Regions from separate parts of the Paenibacillus sp. FSL R7-0128 genome, predicted to be linked through region 3. Evidence: riboswitches for the same ligand, from Rfam matches in the RefSeq annotation. Region 3 holds a riboswitch; each other region holds the start of a gene.
The links. Region 3 has a riboswitch for cyclic di-AMP ahead of NST26_RS17070 (APC family permease). Riboswitches for the same ligand answer to the same signal wherever they lie in the genome.
Positions count from the first base shown of each region.

Region 1: another riboswitch for cyclic di-AMP. It lies ahead of NST26_RS33455 (3D domain-containing protein); the one in region 3 lies ahead of NST26_RS17070 (APC family permease).
Region 2: another riboswitch for cyclic di-AMP. It lies ahead of NST26_RS11295 (alpha/beta fold hydrolase); the one in region 3 lies ahead of NST26_RS17070 (APC family permease).
Region 4: another riboswitch for cyclic di-AMP. It lies ahead of NST26_RS33830 (C40 family peptidase); the one in region 3 lies ahead of NST26_RS17070 (APC family permease).

Region 1 is NZ_JBBOCD010000001.1:7,770,763-7,778,420, reverse strand. It holds gene NST26_RS33480 (small, acid-soluble spore protein, alpha/beta type) at 87-266, opposite strand; gene veg (biofilm formation stimulator Veg) at 493-768, opposite strand; gene yabG (sporulation peptidase YabG) at 1,037-1,945, opposite strand; gene rsmA (16S rRNA (adenine(1518)-N(6)/adenine(1519)-N(6))-dimethyltransferase RsmA) at 2,020-2,904, opposite strand; gene rnmV (ribonuclease M5) at 2,901-3,452, opposite strand; gene NST26_RS33455 (3D domain-containing protein) at 3,614-4,774, opposite strand; cyclic di-AMP (ydaO/yuaA leader) riboswitch at 5,061-5,289, opposite strand; gene NST26_RS33450 (TatD family hydrolase) at 5,489-6,259, opposite strand; gene NST26_RS33445 (HD domain-containing protein) at 6,314-7,597, opposite strand.
Region 2 is NZ_JBBOCD010000001.1:2,755,083-2,762,740, forward strand. It holds gene NST26_RS11275 (Na+/H+ antiporter subunit D) at 1-485, shown strand, start outside; gene NST26_RS11280 (Na+/H+ antiporter subunit E) at 491-973, shown strand; gene NST26_RS11285 (Na(+)/H(+) antiporter subunit F1) at 973-1,266, shown strand; gene mnhG (monovalent cation/H(+) antiporter subunit G) at 1,256-1,615, shown strand; cyclic di-AMP (ydaO/yuaA leader) riboswitch at 1,614-1,747, shown strand; gene NST26_RS11295 (alpha/beta fold hydrolase) at 1,755-2,570, shown strand; gene NST26_RS11300 (TrkH family potassium uptake protein) at 2,597-3,955, shown strand; gene NST26_RS11305 (hypothetical protein) at 4,209-4,352, shown strand; gene NST26_RS11310 (AraC family transcriptional regulator) at 4,475-5,323, opposite strand; gene NST26_RS11315 (beta-L-arabinofuranosidase domain-containing protein) at 5,478-7,313, shown strand; gene NST26_RS11320 (TetR/AcrR family transcriptional regulator) at 7,353-7,658, opposite strand, start outside.
Region 3 is NZ_JBBOCD010000001.1:4,138,165-4,145,822, reverse strand. It holds gene NST26_RS17085 (sensor histidine kinase) at 1-574, shown strand, start outside; gene NST26_RS17080 (DsbA family protein) at 668-1,432, shown strand; gene NST26_RS17075 (disulfide oxidoreductase) at 1,429-1,863, shown strand; cyclic di-AMP (ydaO/yuaA leader) riboswitch at 2,090-2,249, shown strand; gene NST26_RS17070 (APC family permease) at 2,378-4,195, shown strand; gene NST26_RS17065 (ABC transporter substrate-binding protein) at 4,368-5,405, shown strand; gene NST26_RS17060 (FecCD family ABC transporter permease) at 5,558-6,619, shown strand; gene NST26_RS17055 (FecCD family ABC transporter permease) at 6,616-7,650, shown strand.
Region 4 is NZ_JBBOCD010000002.1:27,293-34,950, forward strand. It holds gene NST26_RS33825 (C40 family peptidase) at 6-434, shown strand; cyclic di-AMP (ydaO/yuaA leader) riboswitch at 823-965, shown strand; gene NST26_RS33830 (C40 family peptidase) at 970-1,461, shown strand; gene NST26_RS33835 (GNAT family N-acetyltransferase) at 1,701-2,186, shown strand; gene NST26_RS33840 (c-type cytochrome) at 2,314-2,670, shown strand; gene NST26_RS33845 (4a-hydroxytetrahydrobiopterin dehydratase) at 2,802-3,077, opposite strand; gene NST26_RS33850 (hypothetical protein) at 3,289-3,582, opposite strand; gene motA (flagellar motor stator protein MotA) at 3,786-4,586, shown strand; gene motB (flagellar motor protein MotB) at 4,570-5,391, shown strand; gene NST26_RS33865 (pseudouridine synthase) at 5,480-6,181, opposite strand; gene NST26_RS33870 (ATP-binding protein) at 6,168-7,658, opposite strand, start outside.

The sequences.
Region 1 (7,658 bases), 3.6 Mb from region 3:
CCATTAAATATACATTCGGTTCTAGGAAGCAGAAAAGGTACCGCCCGCAGGCGATACCCGGTGCGGCATGACACCGCTATAGCCGCTTACAATTTCCGCGCAGCAGCCTGCTCTGCCAGCTGAATCGCCCGTTTCACCATATTCCCGGCATCGACTGCCCGGATTCCGCCCCAGCCCTCCTGCTCAACCGTTTCGTAGAACCCAAGCTCCTTGGCCAGCTCCGTCTTCAATTCCTCCGACATCATGCTTCGTCTTCTGCGGCTCATTACGAATGCCTCCCTTGTGTGCTGCTCTATGATGAACGTACTGCCTATGTAGTATGCAGCCGGGAGGCCAGTGTCATGCAGCATAATTCAGGAAGACCCCCTACATGCAAAATAACCCCACAAAGTGGGGCTTTAGCGTAGGTGATGACTCAGGTACTTTGCGGGGACCCCAAAACATAAAAATTCTATCAAAAAACAGCCCCCCCGCAGGGAGACTGTCATGACGCTAAGCTTTGATATACATAATCCGCATCTGCCCATCGTCTTCGGTAACTGTGATTTCCACAGATTCAGTAAGTATATCGGCATAGCTATAGGAGACACGCTTGAAGGTCTGCTGCTCCTGATCGAGTTTGACAATAAATACAGAAGGGTACGTTTCTTCCAGGACACCGGTGCGTTCAACGGTCTTCCGACGGCCACCGTTAGCCCGCAACGTGATCTTATGACCGACGTGAGCTTCAAGACTGCGTTTAATTTCTAACAGCGCGTTATTAGCCATTACCTGACGACCACCTCTTTCCTTGTCCATTATACAACTTCTATAACCACTTGTCAAATTAAATAAATAATTATAGATGATGAGAAAAAAGTTGTCAACGGAATTTTTTTAGACGGGGAAATTCCTGACTTAAGCACCTTGTTATCAGTAATAATGACTGGCTGCTCCCTGACCCATCTTGTGTCATAAGCGGCTTCCGTGGCAGCAAAATAGGATAAGCACGAATGCTTACCCTATTCCTTCCGCTGTTCAGTTATCACTTACCCGGTTATAGCACCGAAGGCGCTACCTTCAGCGTAGCCAGGTTCTGCAGCTGAGGCATTCCGATCCGGAAGCTGCCCCGCGTCTCTATTCCGCCCATCCCCTGATTGCCGCTGATCGTATGACTCAGTACATCGCTTAAGTTCACCGTATCCCGGATAGAGGTAAAAGAGGCCTTGGCCGCAATATACACCGGGTCCAGGGCATGAATGAGTATTCTGCCCGGGGAGCTGGCGAAGTTGGCACCATTGCCCAGGAGAGCCTCGAAGTGCGACTGGCAGGCTCCGGCTACGATCGTCAAAGCATCGAAATTCCGCTCATATTCACGGGCCACCCGGATGGCTGCCACAAAATTCTGTGAATTCTTATAGCTGCTCAGACTGTACAGATCATAATTCTGCTGTTGCTTAAGTACTCCATCATGGCCGGTAATCACTACGATATCGGGACGCACACGGGGCAGCAGACGGTACAGCGTCTCCGCCATTTTGGATTCGTTGACATGATGTCCCTCCGCCGGTATGCGCAGCTGCTCGTAGAGACTCAGGCTCTTCTTCAGATAGAGTGCATCACCATCCAAATGCAGGACCTTACCCGGCACTTCAAAATAAGCCGCTTCCTTCGGAGATGGGCCCCAGGTTCCCGTGGACCCCGACACGCTCTCTCCGCTTCGCTGGCTCTGCACCTGCCGGTCTTTACGCAACCAGGTTAGAGATTCTGTTGCCTTGATCTGCGCACGCGCTCCCCGCTCGGTAACCCGTGTAGGAGGCACCTGCACCAGATCCTCCAGCGGGGAATCCGCCAGCAGACGGAACTCCGTGCCTTTAATGACTGCTCTATTCTGCAATATATTGTCTACCCGGAAGGTCACATCGCCGCCATAGGATTTACGAATGACCAAGTCTCCTAGATTCATCACAACACCACCTCTACCCCATGTTATGGGCAAAGGCCCCGGTTGGTTCATCCGCCGGGAGGGTTTTCTGTATTCTATGCGATGCCTGCAGCCAGAAGAACCGCACTGAGCCGCGCATACTCTTCAATGCTAAGCGTCTCGCCGCGCCGCGAGGGTTCAATGCCGGCTTCGGAGAGCAGCGCCTCCAGGCGCTCCCGCCCTTCTTCCGGGAAGTAGCGGGCCTTAAGATTATTGGCAATCGTCTTGCGCCGCTGGGTAAAGGACGCCTGTACCACACCAAAGAAATGCTTCTCGTCCGCTACCTCCACCGGAGGGCGTTCTCTGACCTTCAGCCGGATCACAGCCGATTCCACGTTAGGCTGCGGGATGAACACCGTACGCGGCACCATACAGACCAGCTCAGGCTCGCTGTAATACTGGACGGCAATACTCAGGCTGCCATACTCCTTGCCGCCCGGAGACGCCGCCATACGCTCGGCAACCTCCTTCTGGATCATGACCACGATATTATCCAGCGGCAGCTTCTCCTCCAGCAGCTTCATGAGGATGGGTGTAGTCACATAATACGGCAGGTTAGCTACGACACTAACCCGGTCCCTCCCCGCGAAATCCTCAGCGAACAGCTCCTGCAGATTCACCTTCAGCACATCGTCATTACGGATCTTTACATGGGGATATGGCGACAGGACATCCCTAAGAATCGGGATCAGCCTGCGGTCAATCTCTACCGCAGTGACGGCCCCGGCCGTCAACGCCAGCCGTTCCGTCAGTGCTCCGATCCCCGGCCCAATCTCAAGCGCACCGGCTGTGCTGTCCAGACCGGCGGCATCCACGATTTTGTCCAGAATATTCTGATCGATCAGAAAGTTCTGGCCCAGGCTTTTTTTGAAGGAGAATCCGTAACGCTGAATTATCGCTTTGGTTCTTGTTGGGGACGAGATATTCTCGATACCGCTCATGAAGTAATGCCTCCCTGATCAATTTGGGCGAGGGCCTGCGCGAATTCTTCGCGGGTAATGCCGAACATCGCCAGACGTTTGTACAGTTGCTTGCCATTGCAATAACCGATACCGAGCAGATTGCCAAGCTGCATTCTGCGCTCAGCCGCCCGGGGATGCACCATCAGCCCTGCGGCCATAAGCTCATCCAGCCCAATGATGGGCGGCGCCCCCTCGAAGGAGGTATGTACATGCTCCAGCGCATGGCGGATAGCCTCAGGCGAAGCATTCTCTATTCCGATATCTCCTTTGCGGGTTGCATCCTTCTCCGGGATGAAGGCATGCTTGCAGCCCGGCACCTTGGCCGCGACGATTTTGCGGATTCGCTCTCCGGCATGATCCGGGTCGGTAAGAATGATTACACCCCGGCGCTCCATGGCCAGCTTGATCTTGGCAATGACCCTGTTATCCACTGCCGAACCCCCGGTTTCAATCGTATCGGCCTCAACCGCCCGCTTAACGGCAACGGTATCACTTTTCCCTTCAACCACAATTAGCTCTTTAATCATAAATATTTTTACTCCTTACTCCAGAACGCAAAAAGAAGAGGATTCGCTCCCCTTCTTTTTGGCTAAAGAATGTATAAGTGATGAGCGGCAGCTCTCTAAAATTTCGTAAGTGCTTCCCTCACTATATCGTATTAACCGCTAATTTGCAAAAGACTTTACATTTAGTTCAGCTCCGGCTTTACAGGTCCGATCACATAGAGTGTGCGCGACTTGCGGCCGAAATTACGGGCATGGCTCAGTGAATCGTAATAGACATCCACCTTGTTGCCTTTGATGGCACCGCCAGTATCCTCTGCTCGGCGAAACCCTAATCCTTCAATGTACACCCACCAGCCAATCGGTATAACACTAGGATCTACAGCTATAGTGCGGCCTTCCGTTACGCGTGTGCCGGAGGCAGTACGTGTTCCAATACCCGGTTCCTGAGACGAATATGCAGTCATGGATACGTTTTTGATCATTCTTTTGTACTCGAAATCCACACCAGCCTTACTGGTAACATTGCTGGCCTTTGCGCTGGCTTTAGATGACTTGGAGGTTGTTACAGGTTTGGAAACTTTGGCAGTAACTACGACGGGCTTAGGAAGCGGCTTGGTTCCAATGGCAATGATTTTGTCCTTGGTAACCGTCTGTACTTCCTTGCCGATCATGCGCATGGATGCCAGCTCGCCATCTTGATAGATCTTCTCGATGTGCTGGACCATTACGCCAGGCTTACCTGCCTGTGCCACTCTTACGGTTCCCTTGGTCAATGAGGGGTCTGCTGTCTTAATGACCCGGAAAGGCAAATTAGTTGTCCGTTGAACCACATGCTTGTTAATCCGGACAATTTTGATTTCCATGTCTGCAGATACTGCGGTTTCTAGCGAAGGGTAAATCTTGTCTAAGCCTTCCAGGCTGTAGCCCAGCTTGTCGATGGCCTGACCAATGGTATCCTCGGTCGTAAATAACGTCTCGGTCTTTCCGTCTACGGTAAGAGCGAACTTCTGCGCAGTGTTAATCACGATACGGTCGCCGTCTTTTATTTCATCACTAAGGCCAATAGATAATTCATCATGCGCCTGCAGCGAAATCTGTTCCTTAGCCAGCACATCACTGAACAGCGTTTCCCGCGTCTCCAGTGTCTGTACCTGTCCGTCTATTACTAGGGTAATTTCTTTTTTGCTCTGACCGTGTACGTACAGCAGTATTAACAGTGCGATAACAATCGATGCCACACCGGCAAGTAAAACTACGCGGGGATTCACTTGCTTCAACCGTAATGCGAAAGACCTGCTGGATGATTGCGAATCATGGGATACCTCTGGTTGGAATACGCCCACTCTCTCCATCCTCCTTACATAGCCCCGTCGTCCAAGTTAGTTCAAGGTGACTGTATCACTTCTGACGAAACTAGGTTTGAGTTTGCAACAGGATACGCCCGCACTTGCTTCAGCGTTTCCTGCTCATGGATCGCCTGCTCGGCATAGTTACTCCGGAGATCTGTTATATAACAGTATGCCGGGAGCATTCTCATTATTCAAAACAAAAGAAGCCTAAAAAGAGCTCATAGAGGACTCTTTCGTGGCTTCCCGGTGTCGAATACGTCGGAATGCTTATGCACGAGGTTTCCTCTCTTACTTGCGCTTACGGGGTTAGCTGTCGGGTTCGGACATAAGAGAGACGCCCTATCTCAGGTCACCCGCTCACGGCGGTTGCCCTCAAATTCACCCCAAAGACCACGTAAAGAAATCAAATAATGCCTGCGGCAATTCTGTGCCAGTACTCTTGTACGTTCATGCGGCAGCGCATTATTGGTTCCCCCGTTCTCCATACGGAGACTCAGCGAGACGATCCATGAAATTAGTGACTGTCACAGTTACAACAGCTCACTGCACTGAAAAGATGATATCCTGTTTTGATACATGTTGTAAAGGACGATTCAACCACGTTTACGTAAAAAAATGATTAAAATATTGTAATAATCGGCCGTTTTTCCGTCATAAAAGTTTAATATATCCGCTATACTTCATTTTTCACCGCTTTTACTCCTGTTTTCAGAGTATCCCAAATCGTTCCAGTGCGTTCGCATACGTAATTTCCGCCAATTCCTGTAATTCAATCCCTTTTATTGCCGCGGCCGCCTCCGCTACCAGCCTCACATGAGCGGTCTCATTTCGCTTGCCCCGGAAGGGGTGCGGAGTCAGATATGGGGAGTCAGTTTCGATCAGCAGCCGGTCCAGCGGAGTCTGGGCAAGCACCTCTTTGGGCACCCGGGCATTCTTGAACGTAATCGGTCCTCCAAAAGAAAGATGGAAGCCCAAATCAAGACACATCTTGGCACTTTCCCAGCTCCCGGAGAAGGAGTGCATTACGCCGCCAACCTCGCCCGCCTTCTCCTCACGGAGTATGCGGATCACATCTTCATGAGCATCACGGTTATGAATACAGATCGGCATCTTCAGCTCTCGGGCCAGCCCGATCTGCTTGCGGAATACTTCATGCTGCACATCCTTAGGAGAGGTATCCCAGTAGTAATCCAGTCCAATCTCGCCGATGGCAACCACCTTGGGATGAGCGCATAAGGAGGCGATCCACTCCAGGTCTCCGTCCTTCATCGTGATGGCATCCTGGGGATGCCAGCCAACGGCTGCATAAATATAATCATATTTCTCGGCAAGCTGCATGGTAGTCGGTATCGTATCCCGGTTAAAACCGATGTTGATCATCTTGCTGACGCCGGCTTCCAGCGCCCTGGCAATGACCTCTTCGCGGTCTTCGTCGAATTGTGGAGCATCCAGATGGGTATGGGTGTCGAATAACTGCATTACATTACATCCTTTCGGCCTGTTATTGTATCTATAATTCCAAGCTTGATCTGCTTATTTGGCAAAAATCTCTGCGATGGACGGCGGCAGCTGTGGAAGGGCTTTCTGCAGTCTGTCCTGCGGAAAATACAGATGGTATCTGCCGCGGTGAATACCACTGATAGAGCGAACAATATCCGAGACCTCGGAGATTTCCCTTAGCCGGTCATGCTTGTCCAGAAGCAGGATCTGCTTGCTGTCAAAGCCGTCTCCCGGACGGAACACATCATAGGGAAGATCGGTGGGATAATCAATTTCCAGATCATAATCGGGCCGGAGTCCCGCACCGGCGAAGCTGCGGCGAATTTCGTCAATCGTGTCAGAATCCAAATGCTCCATCTCCACATATTTATACAGTTTACGATGGATAAACCGGCTGCACAAGTCGCTCAGAATGTCATCCTCCTCCAGCGTCCACTGCATGAAGGCAGTCTGCATCAAGGCTTCATCCAGCAGCAGGTACTGCCCTACCGTTACCTCTCCGCTGAACAGATCACTTAAGGGCTCGATCATGAAGCGGAAGGCATGCTGCTGCTGCACCAGCTCCTTGGCCCGGCGGAGAATCTGCCTGAGAATAATCTCAGAGCTGCGGGTTACCGGGTGGAAATAGACCTGCCAGTACATCTGGTACCGTGACATCAGGTAATCCTCAATCGCATGCATCCCCGATTCCTTCACAACCACCCGGCCGTCATAAGGACGCAGCATCCGCAGAATCCGGTCGATGTCGATGGTTCCATAATTCACCCCTGTATAGTATGCATCCCGGAGCAGATAATCCATCCGGTCAGCATCCAGCGGTCCCGACACCAAATTGACAACAATTTCATGCTCATAGGTTTTGGAGATGACCGAGGCTACTTTAACAGGGAAATCTTCAGCCACATCACGCAGAATAGCCGTAATCTCTGTATCCTCCAGAATGATACGGCAGGTCCAGTCTTCATGATCCATTTCGAAAGCTTCTTCTATAGAATGGGAGAATGGGCCATGCCCCAAATCATGCAGCAGTGCCGCACACAGGGTAAGCAGTCTCTCCTCCGGCATCCAGTCCTTATAGCCGCTCCGTTCAAACTGGGAAATAATTCTCCGCGTAATCTCATATACCCCCAGAGAATGGGAGAACCGGCTGTGTTCCGCCCCGTGAAAGGTCAAATAGGAGGTGCCCAGCTGCCGGATGCGCCGCAGACGCTGAAATTCCCTAGTGTTGATCAATCTCCAGATAATAGTGTCCTGTACGTGGATGTAGTTGTGAACCGGGTCCTTAAATACCTTCTCTTCTGACAGCGGTTGCTTCATGAAATCATCTCCTTTTCTTGTTTTATATAATATATTGTCGCTATTTGTCGAATATTAGCGA
Region 2 (7,658 bases), 1.4 Mb from region 3:
ACGATATGCTGGCCAAGGGACTTATGTTTATTCTGGGCGGGATGATTATATCCGCAGCCGGAACTGACCGGCTAGGCAGTATGGGCGGGATGATCAGAAAGTATCCGCTCCTCGGCTGGATGTTTTTTATTCTGGCGCTCGCCCTGGTGGGGATTCCGCCGCTTAGCGGTTTTGCCGGCAAAATTATGATCCTCCGTGGAGCGTTGTCCGAGGGGATGCTGACGCTGTCCCTCATTGGTCTGGGATCAAGCTTTCTGGTGCTGTTCTCCCTGATGAAGGTGTTCAGGCTGGCCTTCTGGGGAAATGAACCCAAGGAAGAGCAGCCTAAGGTGAGCTTGAAGGTTGCTTCGGCTGTGGCTGCCGGCCTGCTGCTGCTTGTGATTGCAATGGGGATCGGAGCGGAGTATGTGTATACTTATGTATCGCAGGCTGGCGAGGTTCTGGCTTCACCTGCGCTATATATTGAAGCCATAATGAAGGAGTAGTGAATATGGCCTTACAATTCCTGTTTAATCTGTTGATTGCCTTTCTGTGGATGGCGATAAATAACAATGGCTCTGGCTCAAGCTTCTTAGTAGGTTATCTGCTGGGCATCGGACTTTTACTGTTATTTAGGAAATCCAGGTCCCAGCCCCGGACCTTCTATCTCATACGTATATGGGCTGTACTGAAGCTTCTGCTGATCTTTGCCCGTGAACTTACGGTCTCGAATTTCGTGGTCATTGGCCATATCATCCGTCCAAAACTGGCTATACGTCCCGGTATCTTTGCTTATGAGACTGCCTTGGCCACACCCTGGGAGGTCACACTGCTCTCGTGCCTGATTTGTCTGACACCGGGAACCCTGACTCTTGATGTGTCCAAGGATGGCAAGACGCTGTACATTCATGCTATTGATATTAAAGATGCACAGCTGATGGTCACGCAGATTAGAGGCACTTTCGAACGAGCGATCAGGGAGGTGACCCGTTAATGATCCCAGTTATGCTAACCGTGGCCATGATCATTCTGGCTCTGGCGATGCTGGCCTGCCTGTTCCGTCTCCTGAAAGGGCCAACCCGCTCCGACAGGGTTGCCGCACTCGATACGATCGGCATTCATGTACTCGCTATGATAACCGTCTTCAGTATGCTGCTGGATACCCAGGATTTTATAGAAGTCATTCTGGTTATCGGGATTCTGACGTTTATTGGTACTACGGCACTGGCCAGATATATTGAACGGGGAGCCGTTATAGAGGATGGAGGGAACCCCAATGACAGGTGAACTGATTAGCTCTATTCTTGTGGTAATGGGTGCAGTCTTCTGCGGCTTAAGTGCCTTCGGCTTAGTCCGGCTGCCCGATGTCTATCTGCGTTCACATGCGGCTACCAAAAGTGCAACCTTCGGGGTATTGTGTTTGCTGACAGGAGGTTTCCTGTACTTTTGGTTCAAAGACGGAACGGTTAATGTCAAGCTTCTGCTGGCGATTGTATTTGTATTCATCACTTCACCGGTAGCAGGTCACTTAAATGGCCGGGCTGCCTACCGTTCCGGAGTGCCCTTATGGAAGGGAAGCGTTCAGGATGACCTGAAGGTGCTGGGGGAAGAAAGCAAGGAAACGTCTGTAAAATAATAGTTAATCGCTGAATTCCTTATAGGAAGCGGGGGAACCAGGTTACATGGGGTGAATCTCGGGAAAAACGAGTAGGGCTACTTTCAGGCCCGAATCCGGCAGCTAACCCCGCAAGCGTTCATGAGAGGATGCACTGTATATGCCGCATATTGAAGTGAATGGAACGTCGCTGTATTATGAGATGTCGGGCAGCGGTCTGCCTATTGTTTTTATTCATGATTATTCGACCTCTCATCATCTGTTTGAGCCGCAAGCGGATTATTTCAGCAAGCGTGCCAAAGTGATCGTATTCGATTTGAGAGGGAACGGGCAATCGGGTAAAATGGATGTGGAGATCAGCCGGATCGTAGACACACAATGTGAAGATTTGAAGCTGTTATTGGACGCTTTATCTGTAGAGAAGGCTGTTATCGTAGCTTGTTCCAGTGGTGCTGTGCTCGCCCAGAAATTCGCCTATCTGTACCCTGAACGGATAATAAATATGGTATTGGTGGACAGTTATTTTCAGGAGGATTACACGGCGAGAGGCAGTAAAATGAAAGGAATCTTTGAGGTCTGCGCATGGGCGGCCCATTATCTTCCTGCCGAAATGTTCGTCCGTTCCTTGCGCATCACCTACAATAAGTGGCTCTCGGCTTATCATATTCTCAGGAAAGAGCTTGTGCATGAACGGACAACGGAATTAATTAAGCAGCGGCTGGCACTTAGACAAACGGACAGCTACGGGTTCGCATTACGGCTGCAGATTCCTGTTCTTGTTGTATCCGGGAATCAGAATGAATGGGCGCTGGAGCAGGTGAAAAGAACAGCCAGCAAGTATCCGTCTGCCCGTCTGGCGATCCTTGAGGATGCGATGTATCCGACTCATCTGTGTCAGCCCCAGCTCTTCAACCGTATATTACTGGATTATCTTAGGGAACAGCATAGTTTTCAGCGGGCGGCAGCTGGCAACTAACTTGAATTATAATGGGAGCCAATGATATGTTCTTTAACAAAATCTCATCCTTCATCACAAATCTCAGACTGACCTCATCCAGAATCATTTTACTCGGTTTTGCAGTCCCTATATTTCTTGGTACAGTGCTGCTGGCCTTGCCGATATCTTCGTCCAGCGGACTTAGTATAGGGTGGCTGGCAGCACTGTTTACTTCGACTTCAGCCGTATGTGTAACGGGCCTCGTTGTACTTGATACCGGTACCGATTTTTCTCATTTTGGACAGGTCATTATCCTACTTCTGATTCAAATTGGCGGTTTGGGATTTATGACATTCAGTGTTTTGATCGCCGTGATCTTGGGGAAAAAGATTGGATTAAAAGAACGTCTGCTTATCCAGCAATCATCTAATTCTGTAACAACACAAGGAGTCGTGCGGTTATCACTCAGTATCTTTCTCATTTCATTTATCGTGGAGACAACTGGAGCTATAGTGTTGGCCCTTCGATGGGCAAATGAACTAGGAACAACAAGGTCCATTTATTATGGAATATTCCATTCAGTGTCTGCCTTCAATAACGCCGGATTTGGATTATGGCCAGACAGTCTGAGCCGCTATGTGGGTGACCCGTTAGTTAATATTGTTATCTCTTTTTTGTTTATCATCGGCGGGATTGGGTTCACGGTGATTCTGGATCTGTACCGGAAAAGAAGATGGAGAGATCTTTCCTTTCATACAAAAATAGTTTTAATTACTTCTGGACTCCTTTGTATGGCAGGGTTTTTGGTGATTTTTGCGATTGAACTTTTTAACACAAAAACATTCAGTACTCTCTCTTGGAGTGAAAGAACTTGGGCGGCATATTTTCAGGGTGTTGTTACCCGGACAGCCGGCTTTAATTCCATCGATATTGGAGCAATGCTCCCGGCCTCACAATTTTTTATGATTTTCCTGATGTTTGTTGGGGCTTCGTCCGGATCGACTGGAGGAGGTATAAAAACGACCACATTTGCTGTACTTATGTTAAGTATCGTCTCAACGATTAAGGGGAAAACAGATGTGCAACTGCTTAAAAAACGCATCTCCCAGGATATCATATTCAGGGCACTGGCAGTAATGACCATATCCCTGGGTGTAGTTCTTACAGCCACCTTTCTTCTATCCATTACAGAATATGCTCATCCTAAAGATTTCCTGGCGCTTCTCTTTGAAGCAACCTCTGCATTTGGAACTGTAGGAATGTCTATGGGAATAACATCAGAACTTTCGCCACTGGGAAAATGCATCATCATAATTACAATGTACATCGGGAGACTAGGGCCTTTGACTTTAGCTTTAGCACTGGCACAAAAAAATGTGAAGCAAAAATATCGGTATCCGGAGGATAAGCTGCTTATCGGGTAAAGTTTACTGAGCTGCGCTAATTCTAATGATTTTCAACGTTATTGTGCTATCTTCTTTTGTTTATTGGGTTGAAGATGTTTTTATCTCATAACCTAGTTATAAATAATTTGATTGCATTTTGCAAGTATTGTATAAAATGCAGGGTCCGATTGGAAGGAAGCAGGAATTAATATTTGCTTTTGAGACATGGTATCTAATATATAAGTACATAATTATGTACCACGTATTTAAGAATTCTAAGAGGACAGTGCATATGTTCAACATCGAAATGGCAGAGAAATTAAAGGTACTGGGTGACAAAACCAGACTTACAATTATGGGATTGTTAAAGGATAAAGAATGGTGCGGGTTCGTGATCAAGTGGGCGAGCGCATCAAGCAATTCGCTATACAGGTGAATAAGACAGAGATACAGCCGGGGCTTCCCGGCTGTATCTCTAAGGAGGACGCGGAGTTCAATTTCCAGGGTTCGTTCGAAAAGCCGCGTGTAATAGACACAACAAGCCCTCCATACAATTTCTCAATAAATCCTGCTCATATACTCTGAGGGGGAGCAGCCCTTCACTTTGCGGAATACCCGGCTAAAGTAAAAGGGGGAGTTGAAGCCGAGCCGCTCGCTGATCTCGGAGACATTCAGATTTGTGTTGCGCATCATTCCTGCTGCTTTGTCCATGAAGAATTGGGCATTGTACATTTGGATGGTGCTCCCTGTTTTATGTTTGAAGACTTCACACAAGTAACTGTAATTCATCTCCAGAGAAGCGGAAAGCTCCTGTGAATTGAGGGTGTAGCTGTCCTTTTGTTCAAGAAATCCGATAATTCTGCTTACCGTCCGGTCCGACTTGCTCAGCGGGGACTGGTGAAGAGACTGCCTGAAGAGAGTGATGAACAGCTCCATCGTTTGCAGGCATAGCGTGATGGTGCGGAGCGGATCTGTTGTATTGTACAGTTGAACGGCGGCTTTCAGCTGCTTCTCCAGCTTCTCGGGGTGTGAGATCCTTCCGTGCTTGGGAAGTGTAATGCACTTACGGAATTCTTCTAATAATGGTTTTCCTTTTAATGGATTACCGTTCTGCTCCGCTTCTCCCTCGGAATTACAGAAGAAATGAATCCAGTACCATGAAGTGCCCGCAGGTGTGCGGGGTTCTCCCCAGTGATGCAGACCGCTTTTCAGGAACAGAAATTCTCCCTTGCGGATGAGATACTCCGTTTCTTCCTCCCAGACCTCCATTTGCCCATCGGCCAAATAGAGGAAAACTTCCCACTCCAGCCTCCTGTCAGGATGCGTATATAAGCTTTCAGTCCTATGGGAACCCAAATCTTGTACGTTCAATACTTTATCGAAGTGTAATATCACGTTGTTGTGCATGCCTTATCCTCCTTACATAAACAGATACAAAATCTGAAAATAGTATAGGTTAACCAAAGGTGATGAATTCAATTATAGATGTCCGGCATTATAAAATATAGATGCAGGAGTTCTACGCTGCACTATTATTTTATAGAAACTGAGGTGTCCGAGCTTGTATGCTAACTTTGGTCTGGATGAAGTAAGGCTGACTGACGGGGATTTTGCGTGCCGCAGAGCGCTTGTTAAAAAGTATATTACTGAGTTTGATACGAACCGGCTTATGCACACATTTAGAATCAATGCGGGAATGGGGTCTTCTGCAGAGCCCCTGGGCGGATGGGAAGCCGTGGAGGTTGGCCTCCGGGGACATTTAGCCGGACATTTTCTGTCGGCTTGTGCCAAATTCGGATTTGGGGACCGGGATGAGGTTTTGAAGGCAAAAGCACTTGAGATTATTGATATTATGGAGTTATGTGCGAAGCCAAACGGGTATTTGAGTGCCTTCGAAGAAGATACACTCGATATTCTGGAGTTCGAAGAGAACAGGAATGTATGGGCGCCCTATTATACTCTGCACAAAATCATACAGGGACTGGTGGACTGTCACATCTGTCTCGGCAGCTCCAAAGCCATGACCCTGGCCCTGAACCTGGCGCATTATATACGCAGACGATTCGAGAAGTTATCCTTCTGGAAAATTGACGGGATACTCCGTTGTACGAAGCTGAATCCGGTGAACGAATTCGGGGGGATTGGCGACGCCTTGTACACCCTGCATGAGATCACAGGAGATCCCCAGCTCCTTGAGCTGGCCAAGCTGTTCGACCGGGATTATTTCCTGGAGCCCCTGGCAGCCGGTGAGGATGTACTTGATAACCTGCATGCCAACACTCACTTACCCATGGTTCTTGCTGCGATGCACCGTTATAACCTTATGGGGGAGGAGAAGTACAAGTCGGCTTCTTTGAATTTCTATGATTTTTTGAAGGGAAGAACATTTGCGAATGGCAATAACAGCTCGAAAGCTACGGCTTTTATCAAAGATAAAGTATCGGAGAAGTCAGAACACTGGGGGGAATATAACAAGCTGGAAGATGCGTTGACCGGCGGCGAAAGCGAGAGCTGCTGTGCACACAATACCGAAAGGATCCTGGAACAGTTGTTGAAGTGGTCTGCTTCCATAGAATATCTGGATCATCTGGAATCGCTGAAATATAACGCGATCCTAAACAGCTCGAGCAGCCAAACCGGGTTATCCCAGTATCATCAGCCAATGGGGAGCTCCGCCGTCAAAAATTTCAGCACGCCGTACGATTCCTTCTGGTGCTGTACGGCATCTGGAATTGAAGCTATGAGTGAGCTCCAAAGAAATATTTGGTTTAAAAACGGGGATGCCTTGCTGCTGAATGCTTTTATCTCTTCAAGTGTAATCTGGAAGGAAAAGAATGCTGCAATTACTCAGCAAACTGCTTTCCCTGATGGGTCAACCTCGACAATTACCATTCAAGTTGCCGAACCTGTTGAATTTCGGATGATATTCAAGGAGCATGCAGTCAAAGCTGTTAAAATCAACTCGGTTCTCTGCTCCCCTAAGAAGGAGAATAACTACTTCATTATTGAGCGTGTATTCTATGATCAGGATACGATTGAAATTGACATCAATGCCTCCCTGCATTTAGTTCCGCTAAAAGGCTCTGAGAATCGTGCGGCAGTGATGTATGGCAGCATCTTGCTCGCTCAGATGGGTCAAGCTGCGCATTTGCAGGACCTTTCAGCGGTTACTATGAATAGTAAATTCACCAGACTTCCAAGTGAGCTGCTGGAATTTGAGGTGGTTGACCTACTTGGCCATCCGGTAAAATTCATCCCGTTATATCGTATCGAGGAAGAGGTGTATACAGTTTATCTGGACTTGAAAGGGGAACTGAATCCTGACAGCCTGTTTTCAGCGGCCAAGGATGGAAGCACGGCGTATACAGAAGGATGCCGCGTTAAATATAACGGCTAAGGCGCGGCTGCAAGAGCTGTGTTGGAAGCTTCCCAATCATCACTTCTTATCAGAAGCCTTAAAGGCCATTAAAGCATGATCATCCAAAGCGCAAATGAGCTGAGCCAGCTCATGGCTTGATACTGTGAATTTTGTCCGTATCCATTCCTTAATGATGGCTAAGCTTCCATTCACTAAATAAGCGTAAGTAAAAGGCTTCATATCTTCAGGAATCTTAAGCTGAAGGTGATTGTCAATGCTCATAAGTATTTCATTAAGCAAACGCTTTGGGAAGAACACATCATCATTTGTTTTGAACAGCATAACGGTGAAGAGTTCTTCATTTCTTTTGATGTAATCTAGAAA
Region 3 (7,658 bases):
GGCGGATGCCCTCTCGCTGAACAAGGATTCTTTCGGGCTGAAGGCGCTGCTCCAGGGCTGTATGGACCTGTTCATGGTGAGCACACAAGACAAGCCGTTATCTCTGGAGCTTCTGATCGAGGAGGGGCTTCCTGACAAGTTCACCGGGGATGCTGCGCGTATCCGCCAGATTCTCATCAACCTGATCGGCAATGCGGTGAAATTCACGCCATCCGGCACGGTAACGGTTAAGGTGGAGTCCTATGGCGTCAGGGAGACCGCTCAGGCGCTGCAATTCATGGTGCGCGACACCGGCATTGGCATCTCACCGGATAAGCTGCAGCTGCTCTTCCAGTCCTTCTCGCAGGTGGACGGGTCGCATACCCGTAAGTACCCCGGCACGGGTCTGGGCCTTGCGATCTGCAAGAAGCTTGTAGACCTGATGCAAGGAGAGATCTGGGCAGAACCGGCAGAAGGGGGCGGCACACAATTCTTCTTCAGAATTAAGCTGCAGTCGCAGGAGCATTCCCCGGAGGTATTTTTCGGCAAGGATACAGGGGAGGGGGAGTCAGCGGAGGAGAATGAAGCCGTATAAGACAGCGATTGCCAACAAGAGAGTTAACATTATATAATTTGAAAGTAACTATTCTTTTATCACGATAGTCCTGAGGACGGAAAGGAACTCTCTTTGAGCAAAACAAAAAAGAACAATGTCACGGCTCCCCAGATGAGCAAGCAGGAGAAGCGCAGGGCAGAGCAGGAGCAGCAGAAGCAGAAAACGAGAATTCTGATCGTGAGTACGGTGGCCATCGTCATTATTATTTTTGTAGGCTTATTTATGCTGGCATCGAAGGACTCTTCGCCTGCCGGTACAGACAGTAAGCCGGTTGCCTTCAATTACAGCGAAATGATGCGGCTTGGCAAGGAGGATGCTCCGGTCAAAATTGTGGAATTCGGCGATTTCAAATGTCCGGCTTGCGCCCAGTTCACCGGTGTGATCAAGCCGCAGATCGTTCAGGGCTATGTCGATCAGAATAAAGCAGCCTTCTATTTCGTGAATCTGGCCTTCCTCGGTACGGATTCCAGAACGGCCTCCCTGGCAGCGCTATCGGTCTATCATCAGAACCAGGAAGCGTTCTGGAAGTATTTCGATGCGATCTATGCCAATCAGGGGAATGAAGAGAAGGAATGGGCTACACCTGACTTCCTGGTGAGTCTCGCCAAGCAGCTGGAGCTGCCGGTGGATTACGACCTGCTGCGCAAGGACATTGACGAGCGTACCTACGTAAGCGAGCTGGAGCGGGATATTCAGCTTGGCACCGATACGGGCGTAACGAATACGCCTTCCTTGTACGTGAACGGCATCAAGGTGAAGGAGCCTTTCAATATGGAGGCGATTGACGCCCAGATTCAGGCAGCAACAGCAGCAGCGGGAGCAGGGACCGCCCAATGACCGCCTTCTCTGCCTTCTGCCGGCGTAACTGTCTCTACTTGGCCTGGTTCGTCTGTGTGGTGGCTGTAGCAGGAAGCCTGTATCTCAGTGAGGTCCTAAATTACGAGCCCTGTAAGCTGTGCTGGTTCCAGCGGATCTTCATGTATCCGCAGCTGTTCCTGCTGGGGATCGCCACCTACCGGGGGGACAAGCGGATCATTCCATACGTGCTTCCCCTTAGTCTGATTGGCGGCAGCATCTCCATATATCATTATGCGGAGCAGAAAATTCCGGCGCTCAGCAAGGTGCTTCCCTGTACCATCGGCGTACCGTGCAACAAGGATTATCTGAACTGGTTCGGATTTATAACGATCCCTCTGCTTGCACTTATAGCCTTTGCCTTAATCTCCATTCTGCTCTGGACAGGACGCAAAGAGGAGCCTGCGGAGTAAGAAGCTGACGGGCAGAAGGAAGAGAAGAGAATACCCTTAATTTTAGTAAAAAATAATATGCAAAAACCCTGTAAAATCACGTGGTAAAGGGATAATGAAAGAGAATGAAAGATCAAGACATACCGGATGATGAATTTGGTTGTTTTGAGTGCTTTTCATTCTTTTTTCATTTGTTTCCACGCTTTACGGAAGACGTGTTGTAGCTTAATATTAGTCCTTGTGAGAAGTTGAATATGCGCTGAATTTTCCGGAAGGAAAAACGGGGGAACCACACTTTGGCCAAGGCCAAAAGGGGTGAATCGGAGCAGGCTACTTGACCTGTAACCGTAGGGCTACCACAGTCCGAATCCGCCAGCTAACCTCGTAAGCCACTAGTGGGATAATGACCATGCACACTAAGGCATGCGGATCATTTCCGTATGCTTATTTTGGTGCCTGCATTTATGAAATCCACTTATGAAAACAGCGCAGGGAAACCCGTTTCAACTTAACCAAGAGAGGAACTGTTACTACAATGGTAAGCAAGGTAAAACGACTATTGATCGGGCGTCCGATGAAGTCGAACGAACTCGATCATGAAAAGTTATCCAAGGTGAAAGCACTGGCTGTCCTGTCTTCTGATGCGCTCTCGTCTGTAGCCTACGGAACAGAACAAATTCTGATTGTACTGGTGGCCGCCGGGTTCACCGCTATCTGGTACTCCTTGCCAATTGCATTAGCCGTATTGGGCCTGCTGGCTATTCTGATTCTGTCCTACCGGCAGACGATCTTCGCTTATCCCCAAGGCGGGGGCGCGTATATTGTCGCCAAAAGCAATCTAGGGGTGCATACCGGCTTACTGGCCGGCGGCTCTCTGCTGGTGGATTACATTCTGACGGTGGCGGTAAGTGCGTCGGCGGGGACGGATGCAATCACTTCAGCTTTTCCAAGTCTGCATAATCATAGTGTTCTGATAGCGGTATCTGTTATCGTGCTCTTAACGATTGTTAACCTGCGGGGAGTGACCGAATCGGCCTCCTTCATCGCTATCCCGGTCTATCTGTTCGTGGTTTCCATCTTCGTGCTCATCATCTCGGGGGTCTTCAAATATATGACCGGCGGCGCCCATGCCCATGTTCCTGAGATTGGCTCGGCCGTATCGAACGTGAGTATGTTTCTGCTGCTGAAGGCCTTCAGCTCCGGCTGTTCGGCTCTGACCGGGGTAGAAGCGGTCTCCAATGCCATTCCTAACTTCAAAGCGCCCGCGGAGAAAAATGCAGCCAAAACGCTGATGCTCATGGGCCTCATTCTCGGGGTAATGTTCACAGGTATTACGCTGCTCGCTTACTGGTACGGTATCATGCCTGATGAGAAGGCCACCGTGGTCTCACAGATTACCGAATCTACCTTCGGCCGCGGCGGACTGTACTTCTTCATTCAGGGGATTACGGCGGTTATCCTGTTCCTGGCAGCCAATACGGCGTACTCGGCCTTCCCGCTGCTGGCGTTCATGTTCGCCAAAGACAAATATCTGCCCCATGCCTTCATGGTGCGCGGCGACCGGCTGGGCTTCTCCAACGGTATTATTTTCCTCGGTGTTATGTCGGCTGTGCTGGTGGCGGCGTTTCACGGGAATACGGAAGGACTCATTCCATTATATGCAGTAGGGGTATTCATTCCGTTCACGCTGTCGCAGCTGGGCATGATGGTCCAATGGTACAGAACGAAGCCGAAAGGCTGGCAGAGCAAGTTCGCCGTCAATACGGTGGGGATGCTCACTACATTAACGATCACCCTGATTTTCATAATCACTAAATTCTCCAGCGTGTGGATGGCCTTCATCTTCCTGCCGGCTGTTATCATCGTGTTCCACCGGATTCACCGCCATTATATGAATATTGCCGATCAGCTGCGGATCTGCCCGGCTACCGATAAGCCTTGTATCAAAGGAAGCACCGTAGTCGTTCCGGTCGCCGGTGTGACTCGTGCTGTACTGCATTCGATCAGCTATGCGAAGTCATTGACAGATAATGTGGTCGCTGTATATGTAGGCTTCGATGAAGAAGAGATTCACAAGATGGAGCAGAAGTGGGAGGAGTGGAACCCCGGCGTACGCCTGATCGTCCTGCGCTCCCGCTACCGCAGCATTATCCGCCCGCTGGTGAAGTTCATCGATACAGTAGAGTGGAAGACCTCTTCAACGGATCATATTACCGTCCTGATTCCGCAATTCGTGACCAAGCACTGGTGGCAGGCGGTGCTGCATAATCAGACCAGCTTGTTCATCCGTTCATATCTGATGAATCAGAAGGACATTGTAATCGCGACTGTACCTTTCCATCTGCATAAATAATATAGAAGATTAGGAAGATGGCTGTTTCTGCTTAATGCGGAGACGGCCGTTTTTACGTTATTATAAGTTATTGGTTGACATAGAGAATGAGAATCAATATCATCAGTATAGACAAGATGAAGGTAACAGAGCTTTTGCCAATCATGAGGGTAACATACAGGAGGGGTATTCAATGTTTTCGTTCAACCTGCAAGGATCAAGAAGCGGGAAGCTGGCGGTGGCCGGACTTATGACTACAACACTGCTGCTGTCCGCTTGCGGAAATGATAATAGCAACGCAGGCAGTAACGGTGGAGCAGGCACCGCACCTGCGGCAACCGCAGAAGCGACTGCGGAGGCCACTGCGGTACCTGCAGCAACTGCTGCACCCGCTGTGGAGAAGACCGTAACGGATGCAATGGGACATAAGGTGACCGTTCCCGCTAATCCGCAGCGTGTAATTGCTTCTTATCTGGAGGATTATCTGGTAGCACTCGGCGTGACTCCGGTTGCCCAGTGGTCTACGAAGAATGGTACTCAGGCTTACCTGGCCGCTGAGCTTAAGGACGTTCCGCCGATCAGCTATGACCTGCCGCTTGAAGCCGTCACCAGCTTCACGCCGGATTTTCACATCGTCCAGTCGGAGGGCTCGGTTCAGAACGGTCTTTATGACCAGCTGAATAAGATTGCACCAACCTATGTACTCGGCGATGAGGTCAGCAGTGACTGGCGCGCAGCCTTGCTCAAGATCGGTGAGCTGCTCAATAAGACACCGGAAGCGGAGAAGGCTATTGCAGACTATGACCAGAAAGCGGCTTCAGCCAAAGCGGCTGTCTCAGCGGCAATTGGCGATGATTCAGTAGCGGTTCTGTGGCTGGTGTCCAAGAATTTCTTCATTGTAGATGAGACCCGCAGCAGCGGTGCGGTATTGTATGGCGATCTTGGAGTGAAGCTCCCGAATCTCGTGACCGACATTCCTGCAGAATCCAGAGCACCGTGGAACCCGATTTCACTGGAGAAATTATCTGAGCTGACTGCAGAGCATATCATTCTGGTGAATAGTGACAAGGCAAGCGGAGCTGAGATTACAGAAGGTGCAGTCTGGAAGGGAATTCCGGCCGTTAAGGCAGGGAATGTTCATGAATTCGGCAAAGATACCAGCTGGCTGTACAGCGGCCCTATAGCCAATACCAAGACCATCGATGATATTCTGAGCAGTTTTGTAAAATAGGTTCTTTACCAGCCGGAGAATTGTGCAGGCTTTTATATCCTTAGGATATAGAAGCCTGCCTCTTTTTTAAGTTGAACAATATTCATATCTTTGCGATAATGAGAATCATAATCATCTATATTTCCCTAATAATCCTGATAAGGAGACGGCATATGGCTTCATCCACAGATTCTGCTCTACAAGCTCCTTCTGTTGAAGGGAACACATCTGTCCGGTCGCGGCCGCTTGCCGCTGCTGTTATTCTGGTGCTGGGAATAGCAGCGATTGTCTTCGGCCTGATGGTATCCGTATCGGTTGGTGCGGCGGATATCCGGCTGGCTACCGTATGGGAGGCGGTGTTCCGGTTCAATCCGGAGCTGCCCCAGCATCAGGTCATCCGGGAGCTGCGGATTCCCCGGGCTGCCGCAGGAGCGCTGGTCGGCGCATGTTTTGCCGTTGCCGGTGCGATTATGCAGGGGATGACCCGCAACCCGCTGGCGGATTCCGGACTGATTGGTCTTAATGCAGGTGCGGGCGTTGGACTGGCCCTGGCTTTTGCCTTCGCGCCAACACTATCCTTCGCGTACATCATGCTGTACTGCTTCCTTGGAGCGGCTGTAGCCTCACTGCTGGTATTCGGGATCGGATCGCTCTCCCATAGCGGACTGACCCCGCTTCGGCTGACCCTCGCCGGTGCGGCAGTAAGCGCCATGCTGCTGGCGGTCAGCCAGGGCATTGCTATCCTGTTCAGCCTCTCCCAGGATATCGCCTTTTGGATGGCCGGGGGGATTGGAGGAGCGAGCTGGAAGCAGCTGCAGGTAATATCTCCTTGGGTCGCGGCGGCCCTAATCGGTGCGCTGATGTTGTCGCGTTCGATTACGCTACTGAGCCTGGGCAGGGATGTTGCAGCAGGTCTCGGACAGCGCACCGGTCTGGTACAGACTGCAGGGATGATTATTGTCGTCATCCTCGCCGGAGCGGCAGTCTCCACGGTGGGGCCGATCGCTTTTGTCGGATTAATGATTCCGCATATTACGCGTTACCTCGTTGGGGTTGACTACCGCTGGATTATTCCCTGCTCCGCAGTCCTTGGAAGCATTCTGGTCCTGGTGGCCGATATTGCGGCCAGGATGATTAATGCGCCATACGAAACACCAATAGGTGCCTTAATTGCAGTATTCGGCGTACCGTTCTTCATCTATCTGGCCAGCAAACGCAAGGGGGAGCTGAAATGAACCGTTCCACCTCATTCCCCCCGGCCAAGCCGCGCCGTTCCAGAGAGGCTGGTATTCTGACACTGCTTGCTGTGCTTATCGTCATTCTGTTTCTGGTCAGTATGAATACCGGCTTAATGCGTCTGTCACCGCTCGAAGTTCTACATACCCTATCCGGCAACGGCACCAAGCAGCAGCAGCTGATTCTGTTTGATTTCCGGCTGCCGCGCATCGTGATCTCCTTGCTGATTGGTGCAGGCTTTGCGGTCGCCGGAGTGATTCTGCAAGGCTTGTCGCGTAATGCTCTCGCTGAGCCTTCCACCCTGGGGATCAATGCCGGAGCCGGATTCGCCGTACTGATCTTTATCTCCTTTGTACCGTCTACTACAGCAGCTCCGATCCTCGTGCTTCCGCTACTGGCGCTTGCAGGGGCCTCGCTTACTGCAACACTGATCTACTTCCTGTCTTACAGGAGGGAGGATGGGCTCTCGCCGACACGGCTGATCCTGATCGGGATTGCTGTGGGTGCCGGGATATACGCTTTTCAGCTTATTTTGTCATTAAGACTCGACCCGCAGAATTATCAGTTCGTAGCCATCTGGCTGGCCGGCAAAATCTGGGGCGGAGACTGGCGGTTTGTGCTGGCCCTGCTGCCCTGGATATTGATCCTGCTGCCCTTCGCATTCTACAAAGCCCGGGTGCTCAACGTACTGAATCTGGGCGATGAGCTCTCCAAGGGACTGGGCCTGCCGCTCGAACGGGAACGGCGGTGGCTGCTGGCTGCGGCTGTTGCGCTGGCAGGAGCCTGTGTATCGGTAAGCGGCAGCATTGGTTTTGTCGGGCTAATTGCGCCCCACCTGGCCCGCAGGCTGGTCGGCCCGCGCCATCAGATCCTGCTGCCTGCGGCTGCCCTGACCGGAGCCCTGCTGCTGCTTACGGCAGATACGATCGGTCGCTGGATCCTGCAGCCTGCGGAGGTACCTACTGGTATCGTAGTAGCGATTATTGGAGCACCGTACTTTTTATATCTTTTGGCCACATCGAAAGCGTAGTACAGGGA
Region 4 (7,658 bases), on a different contig from region 3:
TTGTGATGGTATTCACACTCGGAGCGGGCAGTGCCTTCGCAGATTCCAAAATGGATACTGTGATTTCAAAAACCATTGGAACGTCGTATAAAACCGGGGGCACAACCACCAGCGGCTTCGACTGTTCCGGATTTACCAAGTATGTGTTCAAGAATGTCGGGCTTACCTTGCCCCGTACCTCCAAAGCACAGTTCAAAGTTGGAACAAGTGTATCCAAGAGCAATCTGCGTTCCGGTGATCTCGTGTTCTTCAATACCCTGGGTAACGGAGTGTCCCATGTCGGTATTTATGTTGGAAACGGGAAGTTCGCACAGTCCTCAAGTTCACGTGGTGTAACCATCAGTTCGATGAGCCAGTCCTACTGGGCCAACCGCTACGTTGGCGCCAAACGAGTAATGAGCACAACAGCCTACCAAGCTGTCGCTTACGATTGACCCCTTGAAGCATACCCCGAATATTTCAGCCTCTAACAACTAAATGTAACTTATACGAGCTCGGGATGATTATTGCCGTAATCATTTCCGGGTTTTTCCTTTTCCTTATTCTACCTTTTACACCGAATTCGCAGCCTTGAAACAGCATTTTTTTGCAAAAACAAAGAAATAATCATATAAATTAACCCCTGCGCATAGATATGAGTCTTTGGAAAGGGCTATAACTCTAAAAAACAGCAAAAAAGATGCATTAATATGTTATAAGTGATTGCCAAGCGCCGAAGTCTTTGTTACAATTATCGCAGTGAGTTTTTAGTAACATTTTTGTAATTATTGAATCGATTTTAACAAAGGTTTTGTCATGTATTGAATGAACCGCTAATCCTAATCAACAGTCGTGCCGAGTTCCCTAATGAATTAGGGAAACGGGGGAACCACTTTGGGTGAATTGACCTCCTATTCTAAGAGGGGTCATAGGGGACCTTCAACCGAACCCTTAAGCTAACCTCGTAGGCATTGGAAGGGGTATTTACTTTTGAAGAAGAAGCTAGCAGCCGCAGTACTAAGCTTGTCCATTATCTTCACCATCGGAGCAGGAAGCGCTTTCGCGGATTCCAAAATGGATAAAGTGATCGACAAAGCCATCGGAACCAAATACGTGTCCGGCGGTACATCAACTAACGGGTTTGATTGCTCCGGATTTACAATGTATGTTTTTGATAAGATCGGCATTAACCTGCCCCATCAATCCGGCTCCCAGTATCAGATGGGCTCTGCCGTGTCCCGTGACGAGATGAGACCGGGCGATCTTGTATTCTTCAATACAAGCGGTAAGGGCATATCCCATGTAGGTATTTATGTTGGTGACGGCGAATTCGCCCATGCCTCTTCCTCACGTGGTGTAACCATCAGTTCGCTGAGTGACAGCTATTACGTCAACCGCTACGTTGGCGCCAAGCGAATCATGAGTACAGATGCCTACAAGACTGTAGCTTCGGATTCCCAAGACAACGATGATGTACAATAATCCTTTGTAACCTAACGCTCTTTTCCGAGATTTTTGCCGAAATCTTGGAGAAGGGCTTTTTTTGTCTATAAAATTACTTACCCCTCTCTATATTTGTAAAACACTGATTCTGCGCTTTCGGAAAATATATTTTGGCGTTTGTCAAGTTTCTGGATTTCCGCACGGAAATTGCGTCGAAACTCGCTGTTTTTGTATATAATTATATTGAATTTATTTCCCCTGGAAGGAGGCCTCGCCTAATGATTAGCTCCCCGCTAACCTTTTACGTGGTGCCTATGGAGCCGCAGCATGCCGCTGAGATCTGTGAGTGGAGCTACAAGCCGCCGTATAATATTTACGGCTGGATGTCCTGGGAGCAGATGCAGGCGCTGGGCGTGGAGTTCGGAGACCCGCAGCTGCGAAGTAGGCAATATGTATCGGTTGTGAATGGAGAGGGGGATCTGTGCGGCTTCGCCCAGCTCTTTCCGATGGAGGGGGTAGTCCGGCTTGGTGTCGGAATGCGGCCCGAGCTGTGCGGCCATGGAATGGGGCATCTGTTCATGAAGGCTATTGTGCAGGCAGCACGGTCGCGTTACCCGGAATGTGAGATCGACCTGGAGGTGCTGACCTGGAACCAGCGCGCCATCCGCGCCTACCAGAAATGCGGGTTCACCATAACGGATACCTATGAACGCCGCACTCCGACCGGTAATAAGCCTTTTTATTGCATGGTCTATGAGGAATAGCACCGGAGACAAGAGAGTTTTGCAAAAAATGGATCATTTGTGTTCATTTTTTTGACACACATACTATGATAACGCTTCACCATCCGCTATAATGGAGACAGCAGCTTACATGGAGGGACGGATGCAGATGCAGAAATGGATCATGAGCGGTTTGTTTTTTGCCGCCTGTGCCTTTGCAGTAATCTTAATGTTTACCCTACCCGGTAAATCCGAGGTGGCGGAGCAGAACAAGCCGACCATGCCGGAGGTTGTGCTGGACGCTGCGGGCGCAGAAGCCACAGTGAAGGCCAATTGTATCTCCTGCCACGGAGACCAGCTTCAGGGCGGGGCGGGACCCAGCCTGCAGCAGGAAGGCGCTTCGCATGACGCAGCTCAGATCTTCAGCATAGTCACCAAGGGCCGCGGACAGATGCCTCCCTTCAAAGACAGGCTGGCCCCTGAAGAGATTGCGAATGTAGCCCTATGGCTGGCCGAGAAGAAATAATCCGCAACCTGTACTCACACCATGCTCCTCATTTTAAATGTATAATGCCCGTGACGAGGATAACGAACGATCCTTGCACGGGCATTTCTATTAATTAGATATTCCTGTTGTCTCCATAGGGGCCTTGTCCTCTAGCGGGTCTTCTCGAATGCCTCATTAAATTCATGCGCCTGGCGGAGATCAAGCTTCTCCACATCTGCAGCCAGCCGCAGAACAACCGTCTTGTAATCAATGGTGATATGCGGGTGATGGTCAAAGGCCTCCGAAATTGTCGCTACCTCATCCACAAAGGCAATTCCCTTCATATATTCACTGAACATATATTTGCGCACCAGCCTATCCCTCTCCAGCTTCCAGCCCTCAAGCTTGCCGATCTGCTCCTGCAGTTGTTCCTCAGTTAATTGCAATTCGTTTCCTCCCTTGCTAAGTTAACGGTTCCTTCAGCCTGCTCTTCTCCTTCAAATAAAACATCCCTCAGCTTCTGAAAGTCCAAGGGATGTGCCAGGCCAAAGATTTTTGATTAAATGTATTCTGACATCCCGGCAATTAGTACTCCACTTCCAATTTTAACATGGCCGGATGCCCGGGACAAACCCGCTGCCGCATTTTTCCCCTGCTTTATACAAGAACGACCGAAGCCAGATCCTCATCGCCCAGCAGAATATTAATGCGGTGTGTTTCTTTATCGTACATCACAACTCCGCTGCCCACCTGAATGACCGGCTCGTTGCCCAGTGCGTAGAACAGGTCTTCCGCAAGCGCCTCCCAGACCTCCTGCCTCGATTCCTCCGGCAGATTCGTCCACTCTTCAGGCTCCATTTCAAAAAAAATGTACCCGTCTGTAATCCGTCCAACGGCTCCTGTCAGTTCAACCAGAATTTCACCGTAATCCCTGCCATGCTTAACTCCCACATCAATCACTCCGTTTTCTTCGCTGATGAATAATAACCTACCTTATCTATTATAGCCGAAAAAATCACTTCACAAAAAAGGGAATGATGTCGATAAAGAAGAATATACGTGATTTGGTTACGAACAGAGTGTTCTCCCGCGGTTCAAGGACGAATTACGCGGTTAGTCGATCACTTCTTAATTCTCATGGACGAGGTGCATAAATGGAAATCTCAACAATTCTAGGCCTGGTGTTTGGTCTGATCGCAGTAATCTGGGGGATGATACTCAAGCATGCTCCACTTGCAAGCTTGAACAACCCCGCTGCCTATGTCATTATTTTTCTTGGCACGGCTGCCTCCATCTTCATGGCCTTTCCGATGTCGGAAGTCAAGAATTTCCCTAAGCTGTTGAAGATCCTGTTTACGAAGAAAAAGATGGTCGGTAAGCCCGAACTGATTACCATGTTCATGGAATGGGCATCCATTACCCGCCGCGAAGGGCTGCTGGCTCTGGAGTCCAATGTCGATGAAATTGAAGATAATTTCCTCCGAAACGGCATGCGGATGATTATTGACGGCAATGATCAGGAGTTCGTCCGTGATGTATTAATGGAAGATATTCATGCCACTGAAGACAGACATAAAGCCGGAGCCTTGATCTTCTCCCAAGCCGGGATGTATGCCCCTACACTAGGGGTACTCGGGGCTGTTATCGGGCTGATTGCCGCCTTGGGTGATATGAGTAATATGGACGTCCTGGCCCACGCGATTGCCGGTGCCTTCATTGCAACCCTGCTCGGGATATTCACCGGTTATGTCATGTGGCACCCTATGGCCAACAAGCTGAAGCGGATATCCAAACGCGAGATTGAAGTCCGCCTGATGATGGTGGAGGGTCTGCTCTCCATCCAGTCCGGGGTGTCTACCATAGCTATTAACCAGAAGCTGTCCGTCTTCCTGACTCCGTCCGAGCGTGCCAAGCTGAGCGAGAAGGAGGGGGCTTCCAGTGAGCAAAAAGACTAGGCATGAGGAACATGAAGAGCACGCCGATGAATCCTGGCTGCTTCCCTATTCCGACCTGATGACCTTGCTGGTTGCTCTGTTCCTTGTTATGTACGCCATGAGCGCTACGGACGCCGTGAAGTTCCAGCAAATGGCTGAAGCCTTCAATTCAGCGCTCAGCGGCGGCGGCGGCGTCCTGGAGTACCGGTCGGATTCTCCGACCAGCACCCAGCTGGACCAGGGCAAGCAGGATAAAATGAACAGCGTGATCTCCAAGAACACCGGCACCTCCGATCTGTCCAAGCTCCGTGCCAAGGAGCAGGAGGATCTGGAGAAGCTGAAGAAGCAGTTCGACCAGTACATCAAGAACAACGGAATGACTGACTTGCTTAGCACCAAGCTGAATCAGTCCCAGCTGATGATCACGATTAGCGACAATGCCCTCTTCGCTTCGGGACAGGCTGTAGTGAAAGATGAATCCCGCCAGTTGGCCAAGTCGATCTCAACTATGCTGCAGCAATTCCCTGATTATGAAGTATTGGTGCAGGGGCATACCGATAATGTTCCGATCTCCAACAGCACGTACTCCTCGAACTGGGATCTTAGTGTAGATCGTGCCCTTGAGTTCATGAAGATTCTGCTGCTGAATCCCAACCTGGACCCGACGAAGTTCAGCCCGACCGGCTCTGGCGAATATCATCCCATCGCTAGCAATGCTACGGCTGCCGGGCGGGCCAAGAACCGCCGGGTAGAAGTATCCATCCTGCGTAAATATAAGGACGCTGCTGCGGAGACAACGGATGTCTCTAATGTAACAGCTCCCTGATAGTAAGGAAACAAATAAGAGCTGCTTCGAACGGCCCTACCAGGGGTCTATCGGAGCAGCTCTTATTATAGGTATGGGCATTATAATCTTATTGCAGCTGATAGTTCAGCATAGCCCCCAGCTCTTGCTTCTCTTCCTGGGACAGCTCCCGCCATTCTCCAGTCTTCAGTGCGCCAAGGCGGATATTCATTACCCGGATGCGCTGCAGCCGCCGGACTTCATAACCGAAGGCACTGCACATGCGGCGGATTTGCCGGTTCTTGCCCTCAGTCAGAACGATACGGAATACCCGCTCACTAATACGCGTAATTTCACAGGGAAGTGTCTTACTGCCCAGAATTTTCACGCCGGTGGACATACCGGTCAGAAAAGAAGGCGTGACGGGCCGATCTACAGTGACCACATATTCCTTCTCATGCTTGCCTTCTGCGCGTAAAATTTTGTTAACAATGTCACCGTCATTGGTCAGCAGAATCAATCCCTCTGAATCCTTGTCGAGCCGCCCGATCGGGAAAATCCGCTCCTCATGCCCTATGAAATCGACAATATTGCCTTGAATATGCGCTTCTGTAGTAGAGGTAATGCCAACCGGCTTATGAAGCGCGATATACACGATCCTGCTGCCCGTCTGAAGCGGCTGTCCGTCAATCAGGACAATATCTCCGGCCTCGGCTTGGCTGCCCAGCATAGCGGGCTCCCCGTTGATGGTGACCCGCCCTCCCTCGACCAGCTTGTCTGCTTCACGGCGTGAACAATAGCCTGTCTCACTGATGAATTTATTGATTCTCATGTTCGTCTTCACTCCGTTCTATATTCATAACGGCCGGCGGTACTGGCTCCTTCGCTTCAGGCAGCTTGATAATTACCTGTGCCCCCCGGCCATACTCGCTTCTAATCTCCAGGCTGCCCTTATGAGCCTGAATGATCCGCTGGCTGACCATCAAGCCGAGACCGGTTCCGGACTCTTTGTTCGTAAAGAACGGCTCTCCCAGCTTGGGCAGCATATCCTCAGGGACGCCTCCGCCCTCATCCGTGATCACAACAACCACAGAATCATCCTGCTCCTGCTGCTCCACGGTAATCGTTCCCCCGTCCGGCATCGCTTCGATCGCATTTTTGATTACATTGATAAATACCTGCTTCAGCTGATTCTCCTCACAGTGCACCATGGCGGGTACTCCCGAGAAATGTGTGGTGAATTCAATGCCGAACAGGTGGGCCTGACTGTCCAGCAGGGAGATGACATCGCCGACAATATGCCGCAGATCCCTTTGCTGGAAATGAACAGCCTGCGGCTTCGCCAGAATCAGGAACTCACTGACAATCATATTGATCCGGTCCAGCTCCGAGAGCATCAGATCAATATGCAGCGGAACGAGAACCTTCTTCTCCTGCTGAAGCTGCAGGAAGCCCCGCAAGGTGGTCAAGGGATTACGGATCTCATGGGCAACGCCTGCGGCAAGCTGGCCGACTGTAGTCAGCTTCTCCGAGCGTCTGAGCAGCTCCTCGATCCGGTTGCGCTCGGTCATGTCACGGGATACATGGACAACCGACTGCGGCTGGCCCTCTTCATCCCGGATAACCGAGCTGCTGACGCTGACCTCTACCAGGGAACCGTCACGCTTCAGCCTGACGGTCTCCACAGGCGGCAGAGATGCCCCGTCCTTAAGCTGCTGCAATCGTATACTCTCCTGCTGCTGCACAGTGGCCGGAACCAGATAAGGCGGCTTGACCAGAGCATCCGCAGCGCCCCATCCATAGAGATCCTCGAACGCTCTGTTCGTACTGATGATCCGCCCTTCCATATCCACCGTGTGGATGGCATCCGAAGTGCCGTTAATGACCGACTCCAGATGCTCCTTAACCGCACGGTTCTCCTCCAGTGTCTGCCCCAGCCGGTTCGTGTGCTGCAGCAGATGTGAGGTCATCGCATTGATGCGCTGGGCCAGCTGTCCAAGCTCATCGCGGCTGGATACATTAAGCGGGGGCTCGAACTTGCCCTTGGCCACATCATTGACCTTAGCCAGTATATCCTGAATCGGGCGTGTAACAACACCGGCCAGGACATAACTCGCCAAGAGAAAGATAATAAGCAGCAGTACCGAGGTGGTGATATTATTGAACAGCTGCTCGCGGATGACTGAGGAGATCGCCTGGTAGTCCATGACTACACTGATCACATAATCCGCCGCTCCCGGCCGCTCAATCGGAATGAAGCTTTTGAGCACTCTTTTACCCAATGCCTTCGTATCCAGCGTTACCGGCTC